Regions from separate parts of the Coprobacillus sp. AF33-1AC genome, predicted to be linked through region 1. Evidence: predicted binding sites of a transcription regulator. Region 1 holds the regulator's gene; each other region holds the start of a gene.
What was found. Region 1 encodes Rex, which represses fermentation and respiration genes when NADH is low (regulators of the CRP and FNR family bind a similar motif). Its sites were predicted from a motif close to GTGAANNNNTTCAC; they were not measured.

Region 1 (10,618 bases):
ATACCTTCACAATCAACCATACCTTGGATATCTTCTGGTGAAGTTTCATGTCTCACTAAAACAACTTTTTCACCAGCTACAGCTTTTTCATGAACTTTTTCTGCAGTTAAGTAAACTTTACCTGCACCAGCACCTGGTGAAGCAGGTAACCCTTCAAGAATAGGAGTAGCTTGTTTTAATGCTTCAGCAGTAAAGTTAGGATGAAGTAATTGACTTACTTGATCAGGTTCAATACGAGTCATTGCTTCGTATTTATTGATTAGTCCTTCATGTACTAAATCTACAGCAATCTTTAATGCGGCTTTTCCAGTACGTTTACCATTTCTTGTTTGTAATAAATATAATTTTCCGTTTTCAACTGTAAATTCACAGTCTTGCATATCTTTATAATGTTTTTCTAATCCTTTAACAATTGTTACTAATTGTTTATAAATTTCAGGCATATCTTCTGCTAAACGATCAATTTTTTGTGGTGTACGAATACCTGCAACAACATCTTCACCTTGTGCGTTAATTAAGTATTCACCATAAATATGATTATCACCATTAGCAGCATTACGAGTAAATAAAACCCCAGTTCCTGAATCATTACCCATATTACCAAATACCATTTGTTGAACATTTACAGCAGTTCCTAAATCATGAGGAATACCGTTTAAATTACGATAGATGATAGCACGGTCATTATTCCATGATCTAAATACAGCTAATACAGCACCCATTAATTGTTCTTTTGCATCTTGTGGAAAATCACGTCCTAATTGTTCTTTAAAAATTTCTTTGTATTGAGGAATAATAATATTTTCAAAATCCTCTGCAGTGATATCCAAATCACTTTCATATCCATTATTATTTTTTAATGCTGTTAATTTTGCTTCAAATAATTCTTTATCAATTTCACATACAACATCTGAATACATTTGAATAAAACGACGATAACTATCAAATGCAAAACGGCGATTATCAGTTTGTTTTGCTACAACTTCAACTGTTTCATCATTTAATCCTAAATTTAAAATTGTATCCATCATACCTGGCATTGAGAATTTAGCTCCAGAACGTACAGAAACTAATAATGGATTATCTAATCCTCCAAGTTTTTTACCAGCTAATTTTTCTAGTCTTTCTAATGCTTCATCAATTTGTTTTTTCATTGTTTCATTGATGATTTGTCCATCTGCATAATATTCATTACATGCTTCTGTTGTTACAGTGAACCCTTGTGGTACAGGTAAACCTAAATTTACCATTTGAGCTAAGTTTGCTCCTTTACCTCCAAGAAGATCACGCATCATTTCATTACCTTCACTAAACATATAAACGTATTTCTTCATTAAACTAATCCTCCTTAGAAATAACTCATAAATTAATTATATACTTGTTAGCGTTTACATTCAAGTTAAATCATCATTTTCTTTTCCAAAGATATGAAAATAATCTGCTTAATATATACCTTTTTAGCAGACTTTTAATTAAATAAAAATAAAGTGTCTTTATTTGTTTAGAGACACTTTATTTTTGATTAGCAACTTCTATTTCAATACGTCGATTATGTATTTTTTCTTTTTGACAATTTCGTAAAACCTTTTCAATTTGATTTTCTCTAATATTGACAAAAGTAAATTTTCTTTTTATATCAATTCCTTGAATATCCTCTCGATTAACATTTGCCTTTTCTACAAAGAAATCAATAATATCCCCTTTTTTTACTTTATCCATCGTTCCTGCAGTGACAAATAATCTTACAAAACCTTCACTTGCTCCCTTTTTCTTTTTTCTAGGTGTAGTAATTGTTTCTTTAGTATAGGCATATCCTGTTTGTTGGTGATAGACAAGTTGAATTAAGGCAGCTGTAAAATCCGGGAGCATCGTTTCATCAATTTCATTTACAATAGATTTAAACTTTTTATGATGTCCTTGAAATATTTCATCTTCTGCTTGTGATAAAATACGATTTACTTTGTTCATTTTTATTTCTGTTAATGTAGGAATCACTCCTTTTTCAATAGTAGAGTGTGTTTCTTTTTCAATTTGCTTTAAAAATGAATGATCACGAGGAGAAATAATAGTATAAGCAATCCCTTTTTTATTAGCTCTACCAGTACGACCAATACGATGAACATATGCTTCTACTTCTTGAGGTAATCCATAATTAATAACATGACTTACATTTTCAACATCAATTCCCCTTGCGGCGACATCAGTCGCTACTAAAAACTGAATAGCCCCTGTTTTTAATTTCCTTAATGTGTTCATTCTATGATTTTGATTTAAGTCACCATGCATCGCTTCTACACTATAGTTAGCCTTTTGCATCAGTTCTACAACTTCATCAACACTTCTTTTAGTTCGGCAAAAAATAATACCTGTTTGAACCTGTGAAACATCTATTAAACGACAAAGTGTTTCAAAACGGTCTTTTTCTTTTACCTCATAATAATATTGTTTAACTGTTGTCGCTGTTTGTGTTTTTTGTTTAATGGCTATATGTTGATAGTCTTCTTTCATATATTTTTTAGCAATTTTTTTAATTCCTTGAGGCATTGTAGCTGAAAACAAAACAGTTTGACGATGAGAGTTTGTTTTTTCTAATATTGTTTCAACATCTTCAACAAAGCCCATTTTTAACATCTCATCCGCTTCATCTAAAACAACATAATCTACAGCCTGTAATTTTAATACTTTTCTACGCATTAAATCCATAATGCGTCCAGGTGTACCAATAACCACATCAACGCCTTTTTTTATTATTTTAATTTGTTTTTCAATTTCACTTCCGCCATAAACACATACATAAGTTAATTCTTTATATTTCCCAATTCTTTTTATTTCTTCGTTGATTTGCATTGCTAATTCACGAGTTGGTGAAATAATCAATGCTTGGGGTAAATCATGTGATTCATTGATTTTTGATAAAATTGCACTTCCAAAAGCTAATGTTTTTCCTGTTCCAGTTTGAGCTTGTCCAATGATATCATGACCACCTAATACTTCAGGTATTGCTTTTTCTTGAATTGGCGATGGTTTAACAAATCCCATATTCTTAATTGCTTTTAATACATCTTGACTTAATCCTAATTTTTCAAATAAGTTTTCCATTCTTTCTCCTTTTCTTAACGCTCATGAAGTATAACACAAAAAAAGAAAAAAATGTATGTTTAGCATACATTTCTTGGTTTATTTATTTGATAAGCTTTAATATTTTCAATTACTTCTTTAATACAACGTGCTCTTGCTTCTTGAGTCGCCCATGCAATATGTGGTGTCATGAGTAATTTTGTTGGATTTTGAATTGCCAATAAAGGATTATCTTTACCCATTGGTTCTTGTTCAAATACATCTAACCCTGCTCCTGCAATAACATCATTTTTTAAAGCTTCATATAAATCATTTTCATTAATAATCGGTCCACGACCAACATTAATTAAATAACTTGTTTTTTTCATTTTAGCAAAGGCTTCTTTATTAAATAAATGATGTGTCTGCTTATTAAGAGGAGCATGAATTGTAATAATATCACATGTACTTAATAAAGTATCAAAATCTACTTTTTGGTATTCACTAGAATTATTCTTTCCACTTGTTGAATAATAAACAACATGGCAACCAAATGTTTTGGCGATTTGAGCAACTTTTTTACCAATGTTACCTAGTCCAACAATTCCCCATGTTTTTCCCTCAAGTTCATAGAATGGCTGTTCAAAATGAGTAAACAAAGATGAAGAACTATATTGCCCAGATGAAACGTAGTTATGATAATAATGATTTTTTTCATACAAATCTAGTAATAGTGCAAACGTATGTTGAGCAACACTATTTGTTGAATAGCCTTGCACATTACATACAGTAATTTGATGTTGATGACAATAATCAATATCAATATTATTGTATCCTGTTGCTGTCACACATATAAGTTCTACCAAAGGTGCTTGTTTTAATACTTCTTCATTTAAAATGTGCTTATTAGTAATGACAATATGTGCATCATGAATTCTTGATACAATATCTTCTCTCTTTGTTTGATCATAAATATAAACTTCACCTAAATCCATTAATTCCTGAAAATCTAAATCATGACCTACAGTTTCTCTATCGAGAAAAACTATTTTCATTTTCTTTTTTTTTAAAGACTTTAAAATTTCATCTATATTTTTTCCTTTTAATTCTTCTCCTAAACGAATTGCCTCATTTAGATCAAGAATACTGCTTTCATTAGCAATTCCTTTCATTTGTGCATCTTCAACTTCAAAGCGTAAATATTGATTTAAAAGGCAAATACCTAGAGCTCTGGATGTCATTTCTTTACTTTCCTGATAATCAGTAAGAATATTTTGAAAAAACTGAGCATTTTCACTTTGACACATTTGTAAGCATTCTTCAAAAGATGAAGCTTCTTGAATATGTTTTCTAAAAGAATCATCAAATAATAAAGGTAACACAATATCATATACATCCATTGGCACATGTCCATATCCTTTAGTAAAGTTATAAAGTAGTGCAGTACCTAATTTTTCATCTTTCATTTTATCAACTAGTTTCATAATTTCCTCCTAAAAAATTCACTTTAACACGATGACGTTCTTGCTTGGTTAAGTCATCATAAAAAATAAAGCAGTATTTAAATCTATTTGTTGAATAATCGTATTTTAATACATTATAACTTAAATATCTACTCTTACTTTCTTTAGCACCGCCCCCACACGATGATCCTCCTGCAATAATATACATAGAATTCAATAATCCTACATAAGGAATATGCTTATGACCGTGGAAAACATAATCAACACCATGCCCATCTAGCCACTCAATAACTTCTTTAGCATCAACAAGAGCTTTTGAACTATCCATCAGCTTACCCATAAATAATTTTTCATTCCATTTAATCTTTAAAAAATCATCTTTTTTAATAGGAATTAAATGATGATGCATCATAGCTATCAAAGTATACTGATCTAAATTTTCAATTGAAGCTAATTCTTCCTCTATTTCATCTAATTTAATTTTACCAACTTTGCCACGAGCCAAATTACCTTCAGAGGTTGAATCAATTTTAATAATTATTATTTTTTCTTGCTCTAAAACCTTAATATTTTCACCAAGTAAATAAGCAACAACTTTTGCTTTTTGCTTTTTAAAAATATTTAACCCATGAACAATAACATCATGATTTCCTAGTACAAATGTTACATCACCATGATATTGTTTTTTTAAACGGTTCATAAATTGTGAAGCTAAATACATATTCTTACGATTTGGTGAATTCATCAAATCACCAGTAATCAAATATTTTATTTGGTGTTGGCTATACAAATGTTGATAGAGTTCATCTAAACTTTCATTTAGTACCTCAACTCCCTCATTCGTCTTTTTTGTTCCTAGGTGTAAATCACTTAACTGAACGAAGTAACCATCATTATGATTAAAATTAAAGTCATCAAAAATAGTATGATTTTCAATTCTTTTAAACACATTTTGAATATCATTTTCATCTTTCACAGGAATAAAATTCCATAAATGCTCTTTGAATACAAAAATACCCGGCCAATTATCAATTTGAAACAAAGCATTTAAAAACAATTGAAAAGGTCCATAAAATGAAAAATCATTATTTTTAACCAATTTATCAATACAAAAAACTCTGATAGAGTCATTTTGATATTTTAATGCATAATTTCGATCAATTATTTTTTTTGACAATTCATCCCCTATTGCCGGTAAGAAAGCAACTTGATATTTTCTTATTTCTTTTTGATAAAAAGATTTATACTCCTGATCATAATCAGTTTTAAATAAAAAATCAGCATTTTTTAATGATTTTGCCCTTTTAAACATTTGCCAATTTTCATTATCTACTTGATTGAAAAAACTTAAATTAATATTAAAAGATTGTAACCACTTTTTCAAACATTCTGTTGTGTGGAAATCTTCATAAGCACGATTATATGAAATTTCATTGTAATTAAAAATAAAATTATAATAAATATTTAAAAGATCTAATGAGTTCATATTCTCACCTCTTTAAACATTATACACCATCTCACTTTTTAGATAACCTATTTTCTATAACTGAATAAAAAAGAAGATAACAATGTTATCTTCAACTATTAAAATTTAAGGTTTCTAGGTGTTCTTGGGAATGGTTCAACATCTCTAATATTTTGCATTCCTGTTAAATACATTAAGAAACGATCGAATCCTAGACCAAATCCTGCATGTTTACATCCACCAAAGCGTCGTAAATCCATATACCATTGTAGTCCTTCTTTAGCCATTCCTTTTTCATCCATTATCTTTTCTAAAACATCATATCTTTCTTCACGTTGAGAACCACCTACTAATTCCCCAATTCCTGGTACAAGTAAATCACAAGCAGCAACAGTTTTTCCATCATCATTTAAACGCATATAGAATGCTTTAATTTCTTTTGGATAATCTGTTAAAAAGACGGGACCACCTACTATTTTTTCACAAATATAACGTTCATGTTCTGAATTTAAATCCATACCCCATGATACCGGATTTTCAAATTTAACATCAGCTTTTTCTAAGTATTCAATAGCTTCTGTATAAGTCATACGTTTAAATTCACTATCTCTTACATGACTAATACGTTTAATACATTCTTTATCAATCATTGATTCAAAGAATTTCATTTCTTCCGGAGCATTTTCTAATACATAATCAATACAGAATTTAACCATATCTTCAATTAAATCCATATCATCTTCTAAATCAGCGAAAGCAATTTCAGGTTCAATCATCCAAAATTCACTTGCATGTCTTGATGTATTTGAATTTTCTGCACGGAATGCAGGACCAAATGTATAAACATCTCTAAATGCCATACAAAAAGCTTCAACATGTAATTGCCCAGTTACTGTTAAGTATGCTTCCTTTCCAAAGAAATCCTTATCAAATTCTGTATTATCAATTGTCGTTGCTCTAAACATTTCTCCGGCACCTTCACCATCATTAGAAGTAATAATTGGTGTATGAACATAAACAAATCCTTGATTTTGGAAAAATTCATGAATAGCCATTGATAATACTGATCGTACACGATAAATTGCATAGAACGTATTTGCTCTTGGTCTTAAATGTGGTATTTCTCTCATATATTCAAAAGAATGTCTTTTCTTTTGTAATGGGAAATCTTCATCACAAGTTCCTTCAATTGTAACTTGTGTTGCTTCTACTTCAAATGGTTGTTTTCCTTCAGGTGTTAATTTTAATTTACCTAGAACTTTAATAGCACTACCAGTCGAAATATGTGCCACTTCTTGATAATTATCTAACCCTTCTTCTATATAAACAACTTGTAAATTTCTAAAATAAGTTCCATCATTTAAAGCAATAAAACCAACTTTTCCATTATTTCTATTTGTACGAACCCATCCTTGAAGTTCAACATACTCAATTCCTTCTAATTGAGATTGATCACCATCAAGAAACATTTCAAATAATTCTCTTACTGTAATAAATTCAAACATATGTCCCCTCCTATAACTTATCTACTAATTATATACATTAATCACACTTTATCAATCATTATTGATCATTTGAATGCATTTTTATAATTAATTCTTGTATTGCTACAACAACATCAACCGTTTGTACCTCTACTCCTGGTCGTACTGTAAAATGACTATGTGTAAAATCCACAATTCCTTTAATACCTAAATCCATAAGGCGATCTACTGTATTTTGCACATTTTCTGATATAGCTAAAATTGCAATTTTACAATCTTTAGGAAAAGTAGCTTCTAAATCATCAATATGATTTAATTTAACACCAAATCTTTCCCCTTCCTTATTTTTATCCATATCATAGCCACACACAATTTTACCAACTGTATATTGCCAACGATTATATTTTAAAATAGCACTTCCTAAATTACCAACCCCAATTAAAATAATAGGTTCTTCAAGACCTAATCCAAGCACTTCACTTAAACCATCAATAAGATGTTTAACATCATATCCTTTACCGCGTCTTCCAAAATTGTCTGTCTTTGAAAGATATGTAAAGTCTCGTCTTATAGTTGTATCTTGAATTCCAGTTGTTTCATATAATTCACTTGACAAACACGTTTCTTTTCCTTCATGTTGCATTTTTCTTAAAGCTTTTAAATAAACCGGAAAACGTGACATTGTTGCTTTTGAAATCTTTTTATCCATATTATTCCTCCTCAATCGATTCTAATTCTAAATCAAGATGAGGTTTAATCCCCAATGACAAATCACTAAACAAATGATGATCATACATAACTTTCCCTGCTAAAGCAATCATCATTGCATTATCTGTACAACATGACATTGGTGGCAATGAAAGTATCACCCCTGGCATCTTGTCAACTTCTTCTTTAATTTTTTGTCTTAAACCTTTATTTGCACTTGCCCCACCAGCAAGCATAATTTCTTTAACGTGATATTCTTTAGCAGCCTTTATTGTTTTATTTACTAAAACATCAACAACAACATTTTGAAAACTATAAGCCAAGTTTTCATGATTCATTTCTTCATGCCTTTGTGTCATATTATGTGCCAAATTAATGACTGCTGATTTTAATCCACTAAAACTGAAATTATAACTATCATCATCTAATGGCTTTGGCAAAGTATATTGTGGTTTACCTTGAAAGGCTAATTGATCTATAATTGGTCCTCCTGGATAAGGAAGTCCTAAAACTCTACCAACCTTATCGTATGCCTCACCAACCGCATCATCAAGTGTTTCCCCAATCACTTCAAATGAAAAAGGACTTTTCATATAAACTAACTCTGTATGTCCGCCACTCACAACTAAACATAGTGCCGGATAAACAATATCTTTTTCATAATTATTGGCATAAATATGTCCTGCAATATGATGAACTCCTATAAGCGGTTTATCAAAGGCTAATGCTAAAGTCTTAGCAACTTGTAATCCAATATGCAATGATCCTACAAGCCCCGGACCTTTAGTAACACAAATCGCATCAATCTGTTCCATTGTAACATGAGCCTGTTGTAAAGTTTCCTTCAACACAAGCGAAACACATTCTACATGTTTACGACTTGCAATTTCTGGCACAACGCCTCCGTACATTGCATGAATATCAATTTGACTGGCAACAACACTACTTAAAAATTCTCTTTGATCTTTAAGTACAGCCATAGCCATTTCATCACAACTTGATTCTATAGCTAACAATAGTGACATACTATACCTCCATTTCCTTAATCATTAAATAAGCATCTTCGTGTGTATCTTCATAATAATTTTTTCGTAACGCTACATTTTTGAAACCATATTTTTCGTATAAATGAATAGCACCCATGTTAGATACACGCACTTCTAAATTAATATTATGATATTTTCTTTGACAAGTTAAATCAATGGCATACTGCATTAATTGACTTCCATAGCCTTGTCCTTGCATTTCTTGATTTACTCCAATTGTTGTAATTTGACTTTGATCTCCCATTAGCCACATTCCTAAATAACCAACAATTTGTTTTTCATTTTCAATAACAACATAATGTCCAAAAGGATTCGTATTTATTTCATAAATAAAGTCCTCTTTAGACCACGGTGATGAAAATAATAGTTGTTCTAAATAAGTAACTTCATCAAGATCATCCACTTTCATTTTTCTTATTTGCATATTTTTTTAGCCTCTACTGATTTTAAATAAACAGGTACTAAATTATCAATATCTTCTACATAAGACTCACTTTTAGCTAATTGATACATATTTTGTGCTAAATTAACTTCACTTTGCACTTGATTAACTAAATCGCAATCTCCTACAACCTTAAAATTTGGATATAATTGCATTAACTGATCAAATTCATCAATATCAATCATCTTTTCTTTAATTAAATCATGACCATTTTGATAAACACCCACAAACACTTTATGACTTCTAGCATCCAATACACTTATTACTTCATCATATCCTGCATAAGCTTTTAAAGAAGAAATTGTTTTAATCTTTATAGATGTAGTTGTAGCTAATGTCTTAGCAATTGTTAAAGCAACACGTACACCAGTATAAGAACCAGGACCAATTGTTATGATCATTTCGCCAAAATCTTTTACCTTTAAATGATGACGATTTAAAAGTTTTCCCAAATAAACAATAGCATATTCTGACTGACGTCGATTTCCCTCTTCTTGAATTACATCTAAACATTGTCCTTGATCATACAATGCAATAACAAGATATTTATTCGATGTATCCATTACAATTGTTTTCATTTATTATCTCCTTTACCAATTCTTCATATCTTTGACCAATTGGATGCATAATACATGTACGTCCATTTTCTTCATGATTCAAAATAATTTCTAAACGTTCATGAGGTAAAATATTTTCAATAAATTGTGACCATTCGACAACACATACATCATCACTATCAAAAATCTCCTCAAAACCTAATTCATCATCTTGTCCTTCAAGACGATAGACATCAAAATGTGATAAATTTAAACGTCCTTGATATTGTTTTAAAATAGTAAAAGTTGGTGAATTAATAACTCTTTTGATTCCCAATCCTTGTCCAATTCCTTTTGTTAGAGTTGTTTTACCAGCACCTAAATCACCACTTAAAGTAATTAAACTATGTGCTTTAA
Region 2 (10,618 bases), on a different contig from region 1:
CACGAAAAGAATTATTCATTGTAAGTAAAGTCAATTTTACTTCTTATGAAAATACGAAGGAAGTTATAAAACAATCTTTAGAGCATTTACAAACAGATTATTTAGATTTAGTATTATTACATTGGCCTTTTGGTCATTATTATCAAGCTTGGCGTGATTTAGAAGATTTATATAATCAGGGTATAATTAAAGCAATCGGTATTTCTAATTTTGATATGGATCGTATGATTGATTTAATCCATTTTAATCATGTTGTTCCTGCTGTTAATCAAATTGAAACGCACGTTCTTTGTCAAAGACAAGAAGAACATCAATGGTTAAATAAATACCAAGTTGCTCATTTTGCTTATGCACCACTTGGTCAAGGACAACTCCAAGACATGTTTGAAATACCGATCATTCAAGAATTAGCCTTAAAATATCAAAAAACGCCTGCACAAATTTGTTTACGTTATTTAACACAAAGTGACCAAATCGTGATTTGTAAAACAATTCATGAACAAAGAATGATCGAAAATATCAGTATTTTTGATTTTATGCTCACTGAAGAAGAAATGAATAAAGTAAAAGCGATAGATCGAAAGCAAATTCAAATAGGGAAAGCTAATCAACCAGAATTTGTTGAATTTGCGATGACTTGGTAAAACATATGAAGTAATTCATATGTTTTTTTTAATTATTCTTTGATAAAATAATAAAAGAAAAGAGGATAATATGGAAATAAAATTAATAGATGCAAATAATGTAAAAGAAGTACAAGCTGTTTTTTATCAGGTTTTTACAGTAGAACCATGGAATGATCAATGGGATGATTTAAAACAGTTAGAACTCTATTTACTAGATGAAATGGATAATAAAAGTTCTTTATCTTATGGTTTATATGATCAAGATCAATTAGTTGGTTTTTGTATAGGAAGAATAAAACATTGGTATGAAGGAATTGAATATTGGATAGATGAATTTGGTGTACTTAATCAATATCAAGGCAAGGGAACAGGTTCTTTGTTTATGAAAGAAGTAGAAAAGGCAATAAAAGAACAAGGGATAAAAGGAATTGTATTGTTTACAGAAAGGGATATACCGGCTTATCATTTTTATCAAAAAAATGGATTTAAAGATCATGATGATAAAGTTATTTTTACAAAGGGTTTAAAAGATGAATAAAAAGAGATATTTTCAAGTATTATTGAATCCTTTATTCATTGTGATTTATTGTTTTAGTTTATATCAAATTTATTTATTATGTTTAAATGGTGGATTAAGAAGACATCTGATGGTGATTGTTCCTTTAATATTGATTGAAGGAATATGGTTTCTTTTTTGGACGATTTATTACTTTATATTAAAGAAAGATTTGCATATTTTTGATCAACTGATAAGTAAGTGCAAACCATTATTAACTATAGAATTATGCGTGATGATTGTGATGACTTGTTTTTTTGGCTATCGAACTTATCAAACAGCGATTCCTTATCAAGGACATTTATCATGGTATCTAGAAAGAAAAAATTCTTCAAAACAAATAGAAATGAAACATTTACAATTTTATAAAACAGGGATAAAGGGTATCTTTAAAGATTTAAATATTTCAATAAATGATGATCTTTATATAAGTGATTCTTTTATCGTCGATGTTAATAAAAAGGGGAAGATTACAAAGATTGAAGGTCTCATTTATAATCATGAACATAGTTATTTACTTGATTATAAGGGACAAGATATGACAGTATGGATAGATAATGAAGTAAACAAAACTTACCAACAAAAAGATAAATTAAATGAAATGTTTAATATGATTGATCATATGAGTTTACAGCTTAATCAATTAAAAGGACAAACATATCGTATTAAATACGTAGGTTATCAAGAAGCTGTATTAAATAAAGAGGATTATTATGAAAATGATGATCAGTATATTCAATGTGATCAGCAACATTTATATGAACACGTATCTGGCTATTGTTTACAAATAAAATACCAAGATACAGTAAGTTGTTTTTATCAGCCGGCTATGATAAATGAAAGTCAAACTGAAGAAAAACATAACGCTGGTGAAATGGTTATTGATCAAAGTGATGAAGTAACACTTTATTATAATGATTCTATTACTTATAAATTAGTTGTGAGTGATGCTGCTTTAGGAACACGTTATTATACTTTTAATAAAAATGATGAAGTAATTAATCAAGATCCATTTAATGGTGAAGGTGGTCAAGCTAAAGGCATATATTTTATTGATGAAAATCAAGGCTTTATTTTATTAGGACATGGAGGAAGTGAAGAAACATCACTTTATGTAACGAATGATGGTGGTAAGAGTTTTATGTTACAGTCTTTTGATCAATGTCCTTACGTTGGGCTACCATACAGTGAAAATGGTAAAGTCTATGTAAAAGTAAAAAAAGCAAGTGATGCGACTGAAGAAAATCTTTATGAATATCTATCAGGTAAATGGGTTTATGTAAAAAGTGAAGGTGAATAAGATGGAAAGAATAGTAGAAATATGTTGTGGTAGTTATGAAGATGGATTGAATGCTTATAAAGGTGGTGCGAAAAGAATAGAACTTAATAGTGCATTGTATTTAGGTGGGTTAACGCCATCTTTAGCGACTTTAACATTAATTAAAAAGAATACTGATTTAAAAGTCATTTCAATGGTAAGACCACGAGGAGCTGGATTCTGTTATAGTGATAAAGAATTTGAAGTAATGAAAGAAGATGCAAAACTTTTATTAGAACATGGTAGTGATGGGATTGCTTTTGGATGTTTAAATAAAGATGGGACAATTAATGAAAGACAAACTCGAAAAATGGTTTCTATTATTCAATTATATCATGGTGAAGTTGTTTTTCATCGTGCTTTTGATTGTGTTCAAGACCCTTATCAAGCAATCGAATTGCTTATTCAATTAGGGGTTAATCGTGTTTTAACCAGTGGATTACAAGCAAAAGCCATGGATGGCATAGCAGTGATTAAAACATTACAAGAACGTTACGGCAGTCAAATAGAGATTCTTGCTGGAAGTGGCATCAATGCGACTAATGCTAAAACAATGATGGAACAAACAGGAATTAGTCAAGTACATAGTTCATGTAAAGATTGGTGTTGTGATGAAACAACCAGTGGTAAAAATGTAAGTTATAGTTATGCGCCCCAACCCCATGAAAATGACTATGATATGGTTTCAGAAGTGTTAGTTAAAAAAATTGTTAAAAGTGTAGGATAAGTAAAATGAAATTAGATATGTTTTTTAAAAGTGTTATTGATCAAGAGTTAGTGCCAGTTGTTTTATGTGACACGCATCATACAATTATTTATATGAACCCTGTAGCTATAAATAGATATCAAAAATTTGGTGGTGAATCATTAATTGGTCAAAGTTTATTGAATTGTCATGGTGAAAAATCTAAGATAGCAATCGGAAAAATATTAACATGGTTTAAAGAAAGTGAAGATCATAATCGTGTTTATACTTCTTATAACAGTAAAGAAGATAAAGATATTTATATGATAGCTTTAAGAGATGAAAATAAACAAGTTATAGGTTATTATGAAAAACATGAGTGTCGAAAAAATGAAACTGGAAAAATGTATGATATGGATTAAAAAGACAAGTTTAATTTTTATTTGTGTATTATTGATAAGCGGCTGTCAAAGTCACTATACAGTAGATTATGGTCATTCAAGCCTTTATAGTAAACAAGACTTAAAGCAAGCTGTTAAAATTATTTTGAAAGAATTTAATACGTGGAATGGTTGTTCATTACGTCATCTTCAATATTTAGGAGATAAAAAAGCAAAAAATGAGTTAAAGTATTGTCGTTCTTTAAAGAAGAAAGATTATCAGGAAGCTGTTGTTTTTTCTAGTTCTTTTCATACTTCTAAAGATGTTGAAGGGGGATTTGAATCTCATGAGGAATACACAGATTGGCAGTGGTTTCTAGCAAGAACAAAACATGGTAAATGGGAATTATTAACTTGGGGATATGCTTAAATGAGATGAAAATCTCATTTTTTTTATAAATGTAAATTTTTATCTTGTAAATTTAAAATATTATTATATAATGTTGATAATTTGGGAAAAAATTCGAGGAGGTCTTTATGAAATCAAGTCAAGATGGAAAGAAATTAGCAAAAAAGATGCTAATTGCATTAGTATGCGGGCTTATTGCTAGTTTTGGATGTATTTTACTTAGAGAGTATTTAAACAGTCATGGACAAGCAGCTGTTTGGAAAACAATTAATAATTTGTTATTCCAAGATATTACAGCTGAAGGAGCAACAAGTTCAGTTGGTATTTTCTATATTATTGGGCAATTATTTGTTAATTCATTACAACTTATTATTGTTCCGATGGTTTTTGTTTCTATTTCATTAGCAATCTGTGCGATTACAGATACTAAGAAATTAGGAAGAATTTCCTCAAAAACAATTTTTACATTTTTAAAAACAACAGTTTGTGCTTTAGCGTGGGCTGGTGTAGTAGGCTTTGTCGTTTATAAATTAGGATTATTTAATCGAGTTGATGCTAGTCATGTGACGCTTCAACAGGGAACAACAGGATCGAATCCGTTGAATATTATTTTATCTATTGTACCAAATAATTTTGTCAGTGCATTTACTTCTAATGGAAATGTATTAGCGATTGTCTTTTTAGCCGTTGCAATTGGTTTAGCAATGAATCAAATTCCTGAAAGAACAAAAACATTAAAAAAATTAATGTTAGAAATTGCTGATATTATTTCTGTATGTTTATCATTTGTTATTACCAAATTTGCACCTTATGCAATCTTTTGTTTACTAACAAGAACATTTGCTATTTATGGTGTTGATTCATTAAAACCAGCCTTAGCATATGTTGTTTCCGTTGTTTTTGCTTTATTTGCTTATTTATTTATTGCTTATCCAATTTATTTAATGACGATGGCTCATGTTGATCCTCGTCCATTTATGAAGAAAGCTGCTAAAGTAGCCGTATTTGGTTTTTCAACATCATCTTCTGCTGCTACACTTCCTTTAAACAAGAAAACAACAGTAGAAGAATTAGGAGTTCATGAAGAAATCGCATCCTTTACTTTACCATTAGGGATGACGATTAATATGGATGGAACAGCTATTATGCAAGTGATTGCAGCAATGTTTATTGCTGTAAGTTCGGGATATAAAGTGTCTTTTACTTCGATGGCTATTATCGCAATACTTGCATTAATTGCTTCTGTTGGTACACCGGCAGCACCGGGAGCAGGAGCCGTCATCTTATTTACGATTTTAACAGGAATGGGATATACCAATGATGCAGCACTTTTAGCTTATTCATTGATTCTAGCAATTAATCGACCTATTGAAATGTTAGTGACATCATTGAATGTTGTGGGGGATTCTTCAACCTCGGTTATTGTGGCTAAAAAAGAAAATATGTTTGACGAAGATATCTATAACAGTTAATGACTTATACATAATATAAAATGGACATCATATGATATGGTGTCCATTTTATATTATACCTTTATGAGCAAACTTAGTAATTTCAGCTAAGTTAATCTCTTTTAATTTTGATTTATATTGATATTCAGCATCATTTAAATAATTCATGATCACACTTTCTGTTTGTTTTACATTAAAAGCAGGATCAAATACTTTATCTACTAGATGTGTTGTTTGAATAAATTTTTCTTTTCCTTCAATGGCTTCAAAGATATCAAAGAAGGAAATATCATCCATTTTTTTATTTAAAACAAAACCACCTAATTTGCTTGCTTTAGAAGTAATGAGACCAGCTACTACGAGTTGTCTTGTTACTTTCTTTAAATAAGAATCAGATACATCTAATATTTGACTTAATTCATGACTTTTTAAAGGACCGTCATGTGTCCCAATAAGCAATAGAATACATATTGCTTGTTCAAAACTTTTTCTTATTTTCATTTCCTTTTCATCCCTTTTGTTTATTTTATCAAAAAAGTTAATTTTTGTATCAAGATTATTGACATTTATAATGAATAATTTATAATACACTATAGACATTATATATCCATAGATGTAAAATGTCTATAGACAAAGTATATAGAAAGAAGGATATTTATGATTAAGCAAGAGTGGAAAAATATTTTTCACAATACTTGGATCAAAATAGTATTAGTTGCTTTAATCGCTATTCCTAGTATTTACACTGTTGTCTTTTTAGGTTCTATGTGGGATCCATATGGAAACAGTGGAGATCTTCCTGTTGCTGTTGTTAACGAAGATAAGGCAGTTGTTTACAACGATAAGAATCTTAACGTTGGTAAAGAACTTGTCAATAAGTTAAAAGATAATGATTCTTTAGACTTCCACTTCGTTAGTCAAAAGAAAGCAATGTCAGGATTAAAAGATGGCGATTATTACATGGTCATTACGATTCCAAGTAATTTCTCAAAAAATGCGACAACTTTGTTGGATAAGGAACCTCAAAAGATGATTTTGAAGTATACAACAAATCCTGGAACAAACTATGTTGCATCAAAAATGGACGATTCAGCTATCGCCAAAATTAAAGCTGAGGTTTCTTCTTCAGTAACAAAAACTTATGCTGAAACAATTTTTACGTCAATTGGTACAATGTCTGATGGATTTGCTGAAGCCAGTGATGGTACTCAACAATTATCTGATGGGATGTCTCAATTAAAAGACGGAAATAAAACAATCAGTGATAACTTAAAAGTATTAGCGAGTAGCTCTTTAACATTTAAAGATGGTACAAATACTTTAACAAAGGGTTTAAAAGATTACACAGATGGTGTTGTTACTGTTAACAACGGTGTCTATCAATTAAAAGATAAAGTTGGCGAATATACTAATTATACAAAAACAGCATCTGATGGTGCAAGTCAACTTAATTCTAAAAGTCAAGATTTAGTTAATGGAGTTAAAAAATTAACTGAAGGTGTACAACAAGTACAAGGAGTTAATAGTTCTTTAACACAAGGGCTAGAAACATTGTCTGCAACTATTGAAGCAGCAGGAGTACCTAGCCAAGAAGAATTGACTGCTCTTAGTAAAGAGGCAAGTACTTTTGAAAATGTAACATTGCCAACAATTAAAACAAGCACTCAACAGTTAAAAGGAGCAGCAACTAGTTCAAATCAAACTAATGCCAGTTCCAAAAAAATTATTGATCAATTATATGCCAGTGGGAAAATTGATATTAATGAATACACGGCATTAGCAGGTTCTCTTCAATATTCTAATGTAATTAATGAAAGTTTATTGGGTGAAGAAGGAAATTCTGAAAAGCCAGGGTTACTAAATACAACAGACAACTTAGCAACAAAAGTAAATGAGTTATCTAAGAAATCTTTAGCTTCTGCACAAGGAGTAGCTGGTATTCAACAAGCTTTAACAAAAGTATCGGCTGATCCAGTTAACGATCAAAAAAATGTCGGTTTAATTCAGGCAAGTAAATTAGTTGATAATGGATTAAGCCAAGTTAGCACTGGGTTAACAGATAAAAAAGAAGGATTATTAACAGGGGTAAATAATTATGTTACTGCTGTTGGACAAATTTCAAACGGCTTAACAACACTTACAAACAATAACAAAGCACTTAATGAGGCAATGTCTACTTTAAATGCTGGTACTTCAACACTTGTAAGTAACAATGGAACTTTGATGAGTGGTGCTAATCAATTAGCTGATGGTGCCGGTCAAATTAGTGATGGTGCTGGTAAGTTAGCTGCTGGTTCTGATACTTTAGGTGAAGGTATTACTACTGCTGCAGATGGTGTAACAACATTAAATGATGCATTAAAATCTGGAGCTGAAGAAAGTAAGATTGATTCTACAAACAAGACTACAGATATGGTTGCTGCACCAGTTGATACAAAACACAAAGAAATTTCTAAAGTAGAAAATAATGGTCATGCTATGGCTCCATATATGATGTCAGTTGGATTATATGTAACATGTTTAGCATTTGCGTTAATGTATCCATTAAGACATGGTATTAAAAAAGCAGAAGATGCTTTAAAATATTGGGCAAGCAAAGCAACTGTTATGTATACAGTTTCTACATTAGCTGCAATTATCATGGTTACAGCTTTAAGATTGATCAATGGATTTGAACCTGTTAATTTAGGAATGACATATTTACTTGCGATATTAGTATCGGCTGCATTTATGTCACTTGTTATCTTATTAAGTTTAACTACAGGTTATATTGGCGACTTCTTATTATTAGTATTTATGATTGTTAACTTAGGTGGTTCTGCTGGTACTTATCCATTAGAAACTGGACCTATGATTTATAAAGTCATTCATAAATTTGTTCCTTACACATATAGTGTTGATGGATTCAGAAAAGTGATTAGTATGACAAATCCTTCATTATCAGCTGAAATTGCTGTCTTTGTAGGAATTATCGTTGTATGTTCAGTGTTAACAGTTGTTTACTTCAAATTCAAAAATAAAGAAAACAAACATGTTTTCCCTCAAGTATTTGAAGAAGTAAATGGAACAAAATCACATGAATAAAAAATGAAGGTCTAAATCGAAAGATTTAGACCTTTTTTTGTTATGAAGTTCAAATTGATTTATGATTAATGTTTTGTTAAATATTTCACAAAATGATAAGATAAAAGTAGGAGGAATAAATTATGAATATAAAAAAAGTAGTCGTTATTGGTGGTGGCGTGTTAGGAAGCCAAATTGCCTATCAGGCAGCTTATTGTGGATTTGATGTGACAATATGGCTAAGAAGTGAAGGGAGTATTGGTAGGTGTCAACCTAAATTAGATCATTTAAAAGAAGTTTATCATGAAACAATTGCTTTAATGAATAGTGATGAAGGGAAGACTTCTCAAAATTGGGCAATGGGAATTAGTGATTATGATGACTTTGATTTTGATAAATGCATTGAAAAAGCAAATCATGCTTATGATTCAATTAAGCTAGAATTAGATTTACAAAAAGCAGTTAGTGATGCAGATTTGATTATCGAATCAATGGCAGAGAATGTTGAACAAAAAACAGCTATTTATAAAAAGATGGCAGATATGTTACCAGAAAAAACAATTATTGTGACAAATTCTTCAACATTGTTGCCATCTAAGTTTGCTAAGTATACAAAACGTCCTCACAAATATTTATCTTTACATTTTGCTAATAGTATTTGGAAAAATAATATGACAGAAGTTATGGCACAAAAACAAACTGAACAAAAGTATTTTGATGAAATCATGGAATTTGCTAAAGCGATACGTATGATTCCTTTACCAGTAAAGAAAGAAAAATCAGGTTATTTATTAAATTCTATGTTAGTTCCTTTATTGTTTTCAGGAATGGATTTATATGTTAATGGTATTAGTGATCCTCAAAGTATTGATCAAGCATGGACATTAGGTACAGGAGCACCTAAAGGACCATTCCAAATCTTAGATACGGTAGGTTTAACAACAGCTTATAATATTGTTTCTATGTACTTAAAGGTTCCATCATTTTTAGCTCCTTATAATTTTAAAGGAATGGCTAAAATGTTAAAGAAATATATAGATGAAGGAAAACTAGGAATGGCTTCAGGAGAAGGGTTCTATAAATATAAATAATATAGGCATCATTAAGTTATCTTAATGATGCTTTTTTTCAAAAAATGAAAGCTACATCTATGGTGATATTCAAGTGCTATAATACTTTTTAGAAAAGATGGAGGTAGAGTTATGAGTTTTCCAAAGAATTTTTTATGGGGTGGAGCTATTGCTGCTAATCAATATGAAGGAGCATGGCTAGAAGATGGTAAACAACCTAATGTGACAGATGTTTTAGTAGGAATTATGTCTAAAGATCCTGGTATTAAATGGAATGAAACGAAGAAAAAATATGAAATGGCATTAAATCCAGATAAAGTATATTTATCTCATGATGCTGTTGATGGATATCATCGTTATCGTGAAGATTTAAAATTAATGAAAGGGATGGGATTTAATAGTTTTAGAACTTCTATTGCATGGGGAAGAATCTTTCCTAATGGTGATGAAACTGAACCTAATGAAGCTGGATTAGCTTATTATGATGATATGTTTGATTGTATGAATGAACTTGGAATGGAACCAATTATTACATTATCTCATTATGAAACACCATTACATTTGATGACTGAATATGGTGGATGGTCTAATCCTAAAATGATTGAATTCTGGTTACGTTATGTAACAACAGTATTTAATCGTTATAAAGGTAAAGTTAAATTATGGCTTACTTTTAATGAAGTGAATGCTTTATTTAGAATGCCGTTAGTAGCTGGTGGTGTTCTTACTATCAAAGATCCTCAAGATCCAAATGATCCTATTGGTTCAACAACTAAACAAGATCAATGGGATGCTTATCATAATATATTAGTTGCTAATGCTAAAACAGTACAAGTTGGTCATGAAATTGATCCAAATAATCAAATTGGATGTATGATGACAGCTTCTTCTGTTGCAACTTATCCTTATAACTGTGATCCTTTAAATGTAGTAGGAACATTAGATACGCAAAGAATGAATATCTTTTATATGGCCGATCCATTCTGTTTAGGTATTGTACCAACTTATTTAAAGAAAGTATGGAAAGAAGATCAAGTAACAGTTAGCTTTAGTGATGAAG
Region 3 (10,618 bases), on a different contig from region 1:
AACAGTAGCAGAAGTGAAGTTGCCTGATAAACTTTCTCATTCACCCTACTTACAAGAATATTATGGAATGGTAGAATGGGCTGTAAAGAGTGTTTATGTTGGTTATGTAGGGTGGTTTGATGGCAATCCTGTTCACTTATTACCAGTTAAGCAATCGGATTATGATCATGAACTTTTGACTTTGATTGGTAAAGAAAAACTAAATCAGCGGATTAAAGAATTAATGACTTTAAAAAACTATCAAATGGCTTTACAGTTATTAGAGTTGGTTGATGAACCGGAATTAAAAAAAGAATGTTTACTTCAACGTGCTCGACAAGTTAAAAGTGTTAATGCAAGACATTATCTTATTTCTTGTGCAAAAGAAATAAATAAGGATTAAGCTCATGCATGATATTTATAACCCTTGGCATGGGTGTAAAAAGATCAGTGAGGGTTGCCAAAATTGTTATATGTATTATTTAGATCAAAAGCGTAACCAAGATGGTCATTATATTTATAAAACACAAAATTTTAATTATTTAATAGCTAGAGATAAAAATGGTGATTATAAAATTAAAAGTGGTGAGGTAATAAGAGTTTGTATGACATCTGATTTCTTTTTAGAGGAAGCAGATCAATGGCGAAAAGAAGTATGGCAGATGATAAGTCAAAGAAGAGATGTTATCTTTTATATTTTAACTAAGCGTCCTGAACGCATAAAAGAGTGCTTGCCGGATGATTGGGATGAAGGATATGATCATGTCATTTTAAATGTAACATGTGAAAATCAAAGACAAGCTGATATCAGAATTCCAATTTTACTTGATATTCCTGCTAAACATAAAGGAATCATGTGTGCACCGTTAATAGGGGCTATTGATGTAACAAAATATTTAAAGCAAGGACAAATTGAACAAATTTTCGTAGGTGGTGAAAACTATGGTGGTTGTCGTCCTTGTCATCATGAATGGGTAGAATCTTTGTTTTATCAAGCAAAAAAACAAGATATTAAGTTTTGTTTTATTGAAACAGGAACTTATTATATTAAAGATAATAAAAGATATCATATTCCATCTAAAAAACAACAAGCTTCTTTGGCTTTTAAGTCTAAGATGCAACATATTGGTAAACCAACAGTCTATCATTTAATTCAAGAAAATACTTTATTTGAACAAGAAACTTATCAACCCCATTACCGTCAACATTGTTTAAATTGTGGATCAAGACTGATTTGTGATGGATGCAGTGATTGTGGACGTTGTCAAGAATCAATTATTTTAAAAGAACAAATGGATCAAGTCGATCACTTCTCTTTTCTTTATTCTATTAAATGGAAATAATGATTGCATTTTCTAGATGAAGTTGTTAGAATGAGGTTGTATTAAAGGGGAGTAGTCGCGCATCAAGCGTATTTACATTCGTCATCTCGTTACATTGTAACCGGGTGTAAATCATCACAGAGTGATAGACAAGACCTTTATTTCATTTTTTTATAATGAAATAAAGTCTTGTCTTTTTTAGTAAGGAGGAAAGTTATGATTGGTGGAATGTTAGTACAAGTCGTGTTATTAATTGTTGGTTTTATATTGTTGATGAAAGGGGCAGATGTATTTGTAGAAGGAGCCAGTAAAGTTGCTTTGAAATTTCATATTCCCCAAATAGTTATTGGTCTTACGATTGTGGCATTTGGAACAAGTGCTCCTGAAGCTGCTATTTCTATTACATCAGCCATTAAAGGAAGTAGTGATTTAGCTGTAGGTAATGTAATTGGTAGTAACATTATGAATGTTTTATTGATTTTAGGTATTACAGGATGTATTACTTCGCTTAGGGTTAAAAAGAATACATATAAGTATGAAATACCTTTTGTAATTGTAATTACAGGATTATTGATTGTATTAGGAATGAATGGTAATAGTATTGATTTTGCTGATGGACTTATTTTATGGGCATGCTTTCTATTATTCTTATTCTATTTATATCGTTTAACAAAAAAAGGTGAAGAGACATCTTTAGATGAAGTAGAAGAATTAACGGAGAAAGATACAGCATTACGTTTGATTTTAATGCTTATTTTAGGAATGGCAGCGATTGTTATTGGAAGTCAAGTTACAATTGATGCAGCAACCAATATAGCAAAAGCATTAGGTATTTCACAAAGAATTATTGGTCTTACAATTGTCGCCTTTGGAACATCTTTACCAGAATTGATTACTTCAGTTACTGCCGGATTAAAGGGAAAAGATGATTTAAGTGTGGGTAATATTGTAGGAAGTAATATTTTTAATATTTTATTTGTATTAGGAACAACGGCTTTAGTTTCACCTACTCCAATTACTTTTAAAAGTTCTTTTATCATTGATGGTTTAGTTGCGATTGCAGCGATGGTTTTATTCTTTGTTTTTATCAATAAAAACTATCGTTTAAGAAAGATAGGAGCGATTGTGATGTTGGTAGGATATATGGCTTATTTCATTAGTATTTTATAGTTTTAAAACACTTTTCTTCGTAGTAAAATAAAGAACGAAGGAAGGTGTTTTTTTAATGTTACTTTTAGCTCATCGAGGATATAGTGATCAATATCCAGAAAATACAATGAAGGCTTTTTTAGAAGCAATAAAAAAGGGATTTAATGGCATTGAAACCGATGTTCATAAAACTAAAGATGGTCAACTTGTTTTATGCCATGATGAAAAAATCAATCGTACCAGTAATGGTCAAGGATATATTAAAGACTATACTTATGAAGAATTATGTCAATTTAGATTTAATTATAAATTTAAAGATTTTGATGAAAAAATTCCTTTATTAGAAGAACTCTTAGATTTAGCTAAGGGGAAAGATGTGATTTTAAATATTGAATTGAAAACCGATAAAATTCATTATCAAGGTATAGAGGAAGAAGTCTATCAAATGGTTAAAGATAAAGGAATGTTAAAACAAGTGATGTTTTCAAGCTTTTATTTACCCTCTTTGCTTAAATTAAAAGAAATAGATGAATCATTATATTTAGGTTATTTGTTTGAAGATGATTATCAAAAGAATAAGCAACTCTGTTTTCAATATCATCTAAACGGTCATCCTCGTGAAGATTTCTTAAATGAAGATGAAATTGCTGAATTTAAAATGCACAATTTAGATCTTAATACATGGACAGTGAAGAACCGTTTTCGTTTTGAATATTTCCTAGAACATCTGCTTCACGCTGCGATTGCTAATCGCTTTTTTCAAAGTGTTGATATTTTGTAAAAATAAAGTAAAAAAAAGGACTAAATTAAAAATTTCACAAACATGAATAATGGCGCAAGGGTTAGCGCTTTCATCACCGAATTTTAAGACGGTCTTAACGAAAAAAACTTACAAATATGCTTGTTTTTTTTAATGGTTTAAGGTAATATAAATCCGGAAACAAATTAAATATTTCACAAATATATGGAGGAAACAAAATGGCAGAAAAAAAACCTGTACAACAAGCTGCGCCAACTGAAGCAGAAACAGATGCTCATGTTGACGATCTTGTAAATAAAGCCTTGGTTGCTTTATCTAAATTTGAAGAATTCACTCAAGAACAAGTTGACTACATCGTAGCAAAATGTTCAGTAGCTGGATTAGATCACCATGGTATTTTAGCTGAAGCTGCAGTTAAAGAAACTGGACGTGGTGTATTTGAAGACAAAGCTGTTAAAAACTTATTCGCTTGTGAATATGTAACTAACAACTTACGTCATTTAAAAACTGTTGGTATCATCAATGAAGATCCTTTAACAGGAATTACTGAAATTGCTGAACCAGTAGGTGTTGTTTGTGGTATCGTTCCAACAACTAACCCAACTTCAACAGTTATTTTCAAATCTTTAATCGCATTAAAGACTAGAAACCCAATTATCTTCTCATTCCATCCAAGTGCACATGAATGTTCTAAACAAGCTGCTATCGTAATTAGAGATGCTGCTGTTGCTGCTGGTGCACCTGAAAACTGTATCCAATGGTTAGATATTAAATCAATGTATGCAACAAGTGCATTAATGAAACATCCAGGTGTTGCTACTATCTTAGCTACTGGTGGTAACGCAATGGTTAACGCTGCATACTCATGTGGAAAACCTGCATTAGGTGTAGGTGCTGGTAACGTTCCAGCTTATGTTGAAAAAACTTGTGTTTTAAACAGAGCTGTTAACGATATCGTATTATCAAAATCATTCGATAATGGTATGATCTGTGCTTCAGAACAAGCTGCTATCGTTGATCATGAAATCTATAATGACTTCATGAAAGAAATCAAAAGATTCCATGTTTATTTTGTAAATAAAGAAGAAAAAGCTAAACTTGAAAAATTCATGTTTGGTGCAGAAGCATACAGTGATCAAGTAAACACTGCTAAATTAAATCCAAACGTTGTTGGTAAACCTGCAACTTGGATTGCAGAACAAGCTGGAATCAATGTTCCTGCTGAAACACAAATCATTTGTGCTGAATGTAAAGAAGTTGGACCTAATGAACCATTAACTAGAGAAAAATTATCTCCAGTATTAGCTATCTTAAAAGCTTCATCAACTGATGATGGTATTGAAAAAGCTGCTCAAATGGTAGAATTCAACGGTTTAGGTCACTCTGCTGCAATTCATACTCAAGATCATGAATTAACTAAAAGATTTGGACATAGATGTAAAGCTATCCGTATTATCGAAAATGCACCATCAACATTCGGTGGAATCGGTTCAGTTTATAACGCATTCTTACCTTCATTAACTTTAGGTTGCGGTTCTTACGGACACAACTCAGTATCAAACAACGTAAGTGCTGTAAACTTAATCAATATTAAGAGAATAGGGAGACGTAATAACAATATGCAATGGGTTAAACTTCCTCCAAAAATCTACTTTGAAAGAAATTCAATTAGATATTTAAGAGATATGAAAAAAATGGAAAAAGCCATGATTATTACAGACAGAGGTATGTATAGTCTTGGTTATGTTGAAAAGATTGAAGACGTTATCAGAAGAAGACGTAACAAAGTTGATATCGAATTATTCTTCGATGTTGAACCAGATCCATCTTTCGACACAGTTCAAGCTGGTTTAGCTTTAATGAACAAATTCCAACCAGATACAATCATCGCTTTAGGTGGTGGATCTTCAATGGATGCTGCTAAAGTAATGTGGTTATTATACGAACATCCAGAAGTATGTTTCGATGATATTAAACAAAAATTCATGGATATTAGAAAACGTGCATTCAAATTCCCTGAATTAGGTAAAAAAGCAAAAATGATCTGTATTCCAACTACTTCAGGAACAGGTTCAGAAGTTACTCCATTCGCAGTAATTACTGATACTTCATGCAATAAAAAATATCCATTAACTGACTACGCTTTAACTCCAACAGTTGCAATCGTAGACCCAGAATTCGTTATGTCATTACCTGCTTCAGTTGCTGCTGATACTGGTATCGACGTATTAACTCATGCTGTTGAAGCTTATGTTTCATTATTAGCTTCTGATTATACTGATGGATGGGCTAAACAAGCTGTTAAATTAGTATTTGATTACTTAGAAGAATCAGTTACTAAAGGAACTCCATTAGCTAGAGAAAAAATGCACAATGCTGCATGTATCGCAGGTATGGCATTCGCTAACGCATTCTTAGGAATGAACCACTCATTAGCTCATAAGATCGGTGGAGAATGGCATGTACCTCATGGTAGAACAAACGGTATCTTATTACCACACGTAATTAGATATAACGGAACTATCCCAACTAAATTAGCTATCTGGCCAAAAATCGATAACTATAAAGCAGATGTTAAATTCATGGAATTAGCTCAATTAATCGGATTAAATCCAAAAACTCCTGCTGAAGGTGTTGAAATGTTCGCTGATGCTTGTGAAGAATTATGTCATAAAGTTCATTTAGCTTCTAACATTCAATCACAAGGTATTGATAAAGCTGCTTGGGAAGAATCAATTCACAGAATTGCTATGAATGCATATGAAGATCAATGTACTCCTGCAAACCCAAGAATGCCAATGGTTAAAGATATGGAAGATATCTTACGCAAAATCTATGATTATAAAAACAAATTTGATAAATAATCATTGTTTATAATGAAAAGTCGGCAATGCCGACTTTTTCTTTTCTCTTTTAAAAGGAAATGGCATAATATAGGAAAGGAGGCATCATCATGGAAAGACGTTTATATAAAGGACTGATTGACGTGTTATTAGGACTGGCATTGATATCATTAGGATTATTAGCGATGATTAAACAAACTCTTTTTTTAAAATGGCTATTTATTTTTCTGGGGATTGTTTTAATTGAAAATGGGATTCATTTAATAAATAAAATGTTTGATAAAGGATTAAACAAGATTGAAATAATGCAATGTATTTTATTTATCCTAATTGGGATGATCTTTATTTTTATTCAAGCATTACCAATGATGATCGTTTCAATTGCTTTTTCATTCTATTTTATTATTTTGGGAATTATATATTTTATTTCTTATTTAAATTATCGTCGTAATCGTGTTAAAAGAAGGTTATTTATTTGTTTGTTGGCAATATTTTTTATTTATGGTGGGATAGTGTTAATTGATAAGCAGTATTTTGATGCCCAATTAGCGATGTTTTTAATTGGAGGATATGCATTTCTTTTAGGCGTTAATTATTTGTTAGATGGGATTTTTACAGTTATTCCGACATCAAAAAAAGACAGTTTAAAAAGACGTATTCGGATCCCTTTACCTATATTTCTTGCTGCTATTGTACCAATGCAAATGTTAAAGTTAGTCAATGATCATTTAATTGTTGATCAAGTTAAGAAATATGAAGATTCAAAAAAAATCAATATGGAAATCTTCATACATGTGACGCCTGATGGTTTTGGTACAATGGGTCATGTTGATTTATGCTTTGAAGGAACAGTTTATTCTTATGGTAATTATGATTTTCTTTCACAAAGATTATTTGAAGCGATAGGGGATGGTGTTTTATTTACAGTTAATAAAAAAGAGGATTATTTAAAGTTTTGTATGGAAGAAAGTCATAAGACAATATTCGGTTATGGACTTTGTTTAACTGAAAAGCAATTACAAAATGTTAAAAGTAAAATAAATGATTTAATGAATAATACTTATCAATGGTATCCTTTATCCTACAAAGATCCAAATAAAAAAGAAGATTACGCCAGTAGGTTGTATTTGAAAACAGGAGCGCAGTTTTACAAATTCAAATCGGGCAAGTTTAAAACTTATTTTGTGATGGGAACAAATTGTGTGTTGCTTGCTGATGAGATTATTGGTAAAACCGGGAGTGATGTGATTGATATGAATGGAATTATTGCACCTGGAACTTACCAAGATTATTTGGAAAAGGAATATCAAAAAGAAAGTGGTCTTGTTGTTAATAAAAAAATTTATAAGTTAACATAAGTTCATATATAATTCATATAAATTGAGTATTATAAACATGTCAGATAAAGACAATATAATATTGAGTATAGATACCCCTCTCCCAAAAAATTAGTCTATACTCGAAAAAAATGAAAGCTAAAAAAGCTTTCTTTTTTTTACAAATAAGGGTTGCATAGACATGCTAATTATGATAATATACTAGAGGTTCATAAAGAGTTCACAAATGTACTTTATTATGAACAATGTCGTTTAAGACAAGATAATATAATAATAAAAGCATAGATCACCCCCTCTTCCCCAAGAAATGATCTATGCATGAAAGAGAGTATTCCCCGTACTCTCTTTTGTTTTAAAAAAATTCTCAAAATAATATATTCTTATTGCAATTATAAAATAAAATTGATAGAATAAGAAAGGGCAAATAGATGTCTTCCGTAGGAAGGCGTTTTTTATTTTATAGATATAAAGGAGAGAGAACATGGCAAAGTATATTTTTGTTACTGGTGGTGTTGTTTCGGGCCTTGGTAAAGGATTAACAGCAGCATCTTTAGGTCGTATTTTAAAACAACGTGGATTAAAAGTATTTATGCAAAAGTTAGATCCTTATATTAATGTTGATCCGGGAACAATGTCTCCTTATCAACATGGTGAAGTTTTTGTTACCAGTGATGGTGCAGAAACTGATTTGGATTTAGGACACTATGAACGTTTTATTGATGAACAATTAAACAGAAATTCTTCCATTACTACAGGAAGAATTTACAGTAATGTTATTTCTAAAGAAAGACATGGTGATTATTTAGGAGCTACTGTACAGGTTGTACCTCATATCACTAATGAAATTAAAGCTAAAATTTATGCAGCAGCTTCAAGTAGTAATGCTGATATTATTATTACTGAAATTGGCGGAACAACTGGGGATATTGAAAGTTTACCTTTTATTGAAGCTATTAGACAAGTACGCTTAGATTTAGGATATGAAAATACATTATATATTCATACAACATTACTTCCTTATATTGGAGCAAGTCATGAAGTTAAAACAAAACCTACACAACATAGTGTTAAAGAATTAAGAGGTTTAGGTATCCAACCGGATTTTATTGTTTGTCGTAGTCAAAAACATATTGGTAAAGATTTAAAAGATAAAATTTCATTATTCTGTAATGTACCAACACAACATGTTATTTCTAACTATGATGTAGAAAACTTATATGAATTACCTACAATGTTATTAGAACAACATATGGATGATTTAGTTTTAAAACATTTACAAATTGAAGCACCACAAGCTGATATGAAAGAATGGAATGAACTTATTCATCGTGTTAAGAACTTAAATCAAGAAATTACAATTGCTTTAGTTGGTAAATATGTCCAATTACCAGATGCTTATTTATCAGTAAATGAAGCTTTAAGACATGCAGGATATTATGAAAATAGTGTCGTTAATATTGATTTTATTAATTCAGAAGAATTAAATAAAGATAATGTAGCAGAAAGATTAAAAGATGCTGATGGTATTATTGTTCCTGGTGGATTTGGAACACGTGGTATCCCAGGTATGATTGACGCTATAGAATATGCAAGAGTGAATAAAGTACCATTATTAGGAATTTGTTTAGGAATGCAGCTTATTTCTTTAGAATATGCAAGAAATGTATGTGGTATTAAAGATGCAGATTCATTAGAATTTAATGAAATTGCTGAAAATCCAGTTATTAATTTAATGTCTGATCAATCATTAGAAGATATGGGTGGTACACAAAGATTAGGTGATTATGATTGTAAGTTAATTGCAGGTACAAAAGCTTATCAATTATATGGTAAAGAAATGATTAAAGAAAGACATCGTCATCGTTATGAATTTAATAACGAATATCGTGATGTTTTAGAAAATCATGGTTTAAAAGTAGCTGGTGTTAATCCAGAAAGAAACCTAGTTGAAATCGTTGAAATTGAAGATCATCCTTTCTATGTTGGATGTCAATTCCATCCTGAATTCACATCAAGACCAAATCGTAGTCAACCATTATTCCAAGGATTAATTAGTGCAGCACATAAACGTAAATATCAAGGATAGATAGATTTCTATCCTTTTTTTTGTATAAAAAAAGGAATCAAAATTGATTCCTTGTTACCCTTATTTTTTAGGTAATTTAAATGAACTTTTTAATGATACGATACGATTGAATACAAGATGATCTTCAGTTGTATCTTTTGTATCAATACAGAAGTAACCGTTTCTTACAAATTGGAATGAATCACCAGGTTTGTATTTTTCAATAGCTGGTTCAACATAACAGTCTTCAATAACAGTTAATGAATTAGGATTTAAATTAAGAGATCCATCTTCATTATAAACACCTTTTTCCTCGTCAACTAAGTTTTCATATAAACGAGCTGTGACTTTCTTGCAATGATGAACAGGAACCCAATGAATTGTTCCTTTTACTTTTCTACCTGTAAATCCAGTACCATTTTTAGTTTCTGGATCATAAGTACAATGAACAACAGTGACTTTACCATTTTCATCTTTTTCATAACTTACACATTTAACAAAATAAGCATTCATTAAACGTACTTCATTACCTGGGAATAATCTAAAGTATTTCTTTGGTGGTTCTTCCATGAAATCTTCTCTTTCAATCCAAAGTTCTCTTTCAAAAGGAACTTTTTCATATCCTAAGTCAGGGTTTTCCATGTTAACCATTGCATCTAAATATTCAACTTCTCCTTCAGGATAATTATCAATCACTAATTTAATAGGATCTAAAACAGCCATCACACGAGGTGCTTTAGGTTTTAAGTCATTACGAATACAATATTCTAACATAGCATAATCATTTGAAGAATTACTTTTAGTTACACCAATTAATTCCATAAAATCTTTGATTGATTCTGGTGTAAATCCTCTTCTTCTAAGAGCGGCAATAGTGACTAATCTTGGATCATCCCAACCATCAACAATACCTTCATCAACTAAACGCTTAATATAACGTTTACCAGTAATGACATTTGTTAAATATAATTTAGCAAACTCAATTTGTTTAGGTGGATGTTCATAACCCACTTCTTGAACAACCCAATCATATAAAGGACGATGATCTTCAAATTCAAGTGTACAAATAGAATGGGTAATGCCTTCAATTGCATCTTCGATAGGATGAGCAAAATCATACATTGGATAAATACACCATTTATCACCAGTATTATGATGTGTCA

Region 2: DWZ53_RS07465 (3-hydroxyacyl-CoA dehydrogenase) is a predicted target of Rex. The motif match lies at 8,585-8,598, and genes of this name have one in related genera.
Region 3: adhE (bifunctional acetaldehyde-CoA/alcohol dehydrogenase) is a predicted target of Rex. The motif match lies at 3,256-3,269, and genes of this name have one in related genera.

The regions. Positions count from the first base shown of each region.
Region 1 is NZ_QRQB01000031.1:2,723-13,340, reverse strand. Features, by position in the region: gene ppdK (pyruvate, phosphate dikinase) at 1-1,334, opposite strand, end outside; gene DWZ53_RS09995 (DEAD/DEAH box helicase) at 1,513-3,099, opposite strand; gene DWZ53_RS09990 (D-2-hydroxyacid dehydrogenase) at 3,159-4,541, opposite strand; gene DWZ53_RS09985 (metallophosphoesterase) at 4,528-6,006, opposite strand; gene asnS (asparagine--tRNA ligase) at 6,105-7,490, opposite strand; gene DWZ53_RS09975 (redox-sensing transcriptional repressor Rex) at 7,549-8,178, opposite strand; gene tsaD (tRNA (adenosine(37)-N6)-threonylcarbamoyltransferase complex transferase subunit TsaD) at 8,180-9,202, opposite strand; gene rimI (ribosomal protein S18-alanine N-acetyltransferase) at 9,204-9,647, opposite strand; gene tsaB (tRNA (adenosine(37)-N6)-threonylcarbamoyltransferase complex dimerization subunit type 1 TsaB) at 9,638-10,243, opposite strand; gene tsaE (tRNA (adenosine(37)-N6)-threonylcarbamoyltransferase complex ATPase subunit type 1 TsaE) at 10,212-10,618, opposite strand, start outside.
Region 2 is NZ_QRQB01000018.1:24,840-35,457, reverse strand. Features, by position in the region: gene DWZ53_RS07510 (aldo/keto reductase) at 1-644, shown strand, start outside; gene DWZ53_RS07505 (GNAT family N-acetyltransferase) at 715-1,164, shown strand; gene DWZ53_RS07500 (hypothetical protein) at 1,157-2,482, shown strand; gene DWZ53_RS07495 (copper homeostasis protein CutC) at 2,484-3,227, shown strand; gene DWZ53_RS07490 (PAS domain-containing protein) at 3,233-3,607, shown strand; gene DWZ53_RS07485 (hypothetical protein) at 3,576-3,995, shown strand; gene DWZ53_RS07480 (dicarboxylate/amino acid:cation symporter) at 4,103-5,446, shown strand; gene DWZ53_RS07475 (Rrf2 family transcriptional regulator) at 5,495-5,926, opposite strand; gene DWZ53_RS07470 (YhgE/Pip domain-containing protein) at 6,083-8,509, shown strand; gene DWZ53_RS07465 (3-hydroxyacyl-CoA dehydrogenase) at 8,632-9,579, shown strand; gene DWZ53_RS07460 (glycoside hydrolase family 1 protein) at 9,691-10,618, shown strand, end outside.
Region 3 is NZ_QRQB01000009.1:14,301-24,918, reverse strand. Features, by position in the region: gene DWZ53_RS04780 (alkyl sulfatase dimerization domain-containing protein) at 1-382, shown strand, start outside; gene DWZ53_RS04775 (DUF5131 family protein) at 387-1,322, shown strand; gene DWZ53_RS04770 (calcium/sodium antiporter) at 1,518-2,471, shown strand; gene DWZ53_RS04765 (glycerophosphodiester phosphodiesterase) at 2,527-3,231, shown strand; gene adhE (bifunctional acetaldehyde-CoA/alcohol dehydrogenase) at 3,429-6,074, shown strand; gene DWZ53_RS04755 (HdeD family acid-resistance protein) at 6,164-7,411, shown strand; gene DWZ53_RS04750 (CTP synthase) at 7,872-9,476, shown strand; gene DWZ53_RS04745 (glutamine--tRNA ligase/YqeY domain fusion protein) at 9,537-10,618, opposite strand, start outside.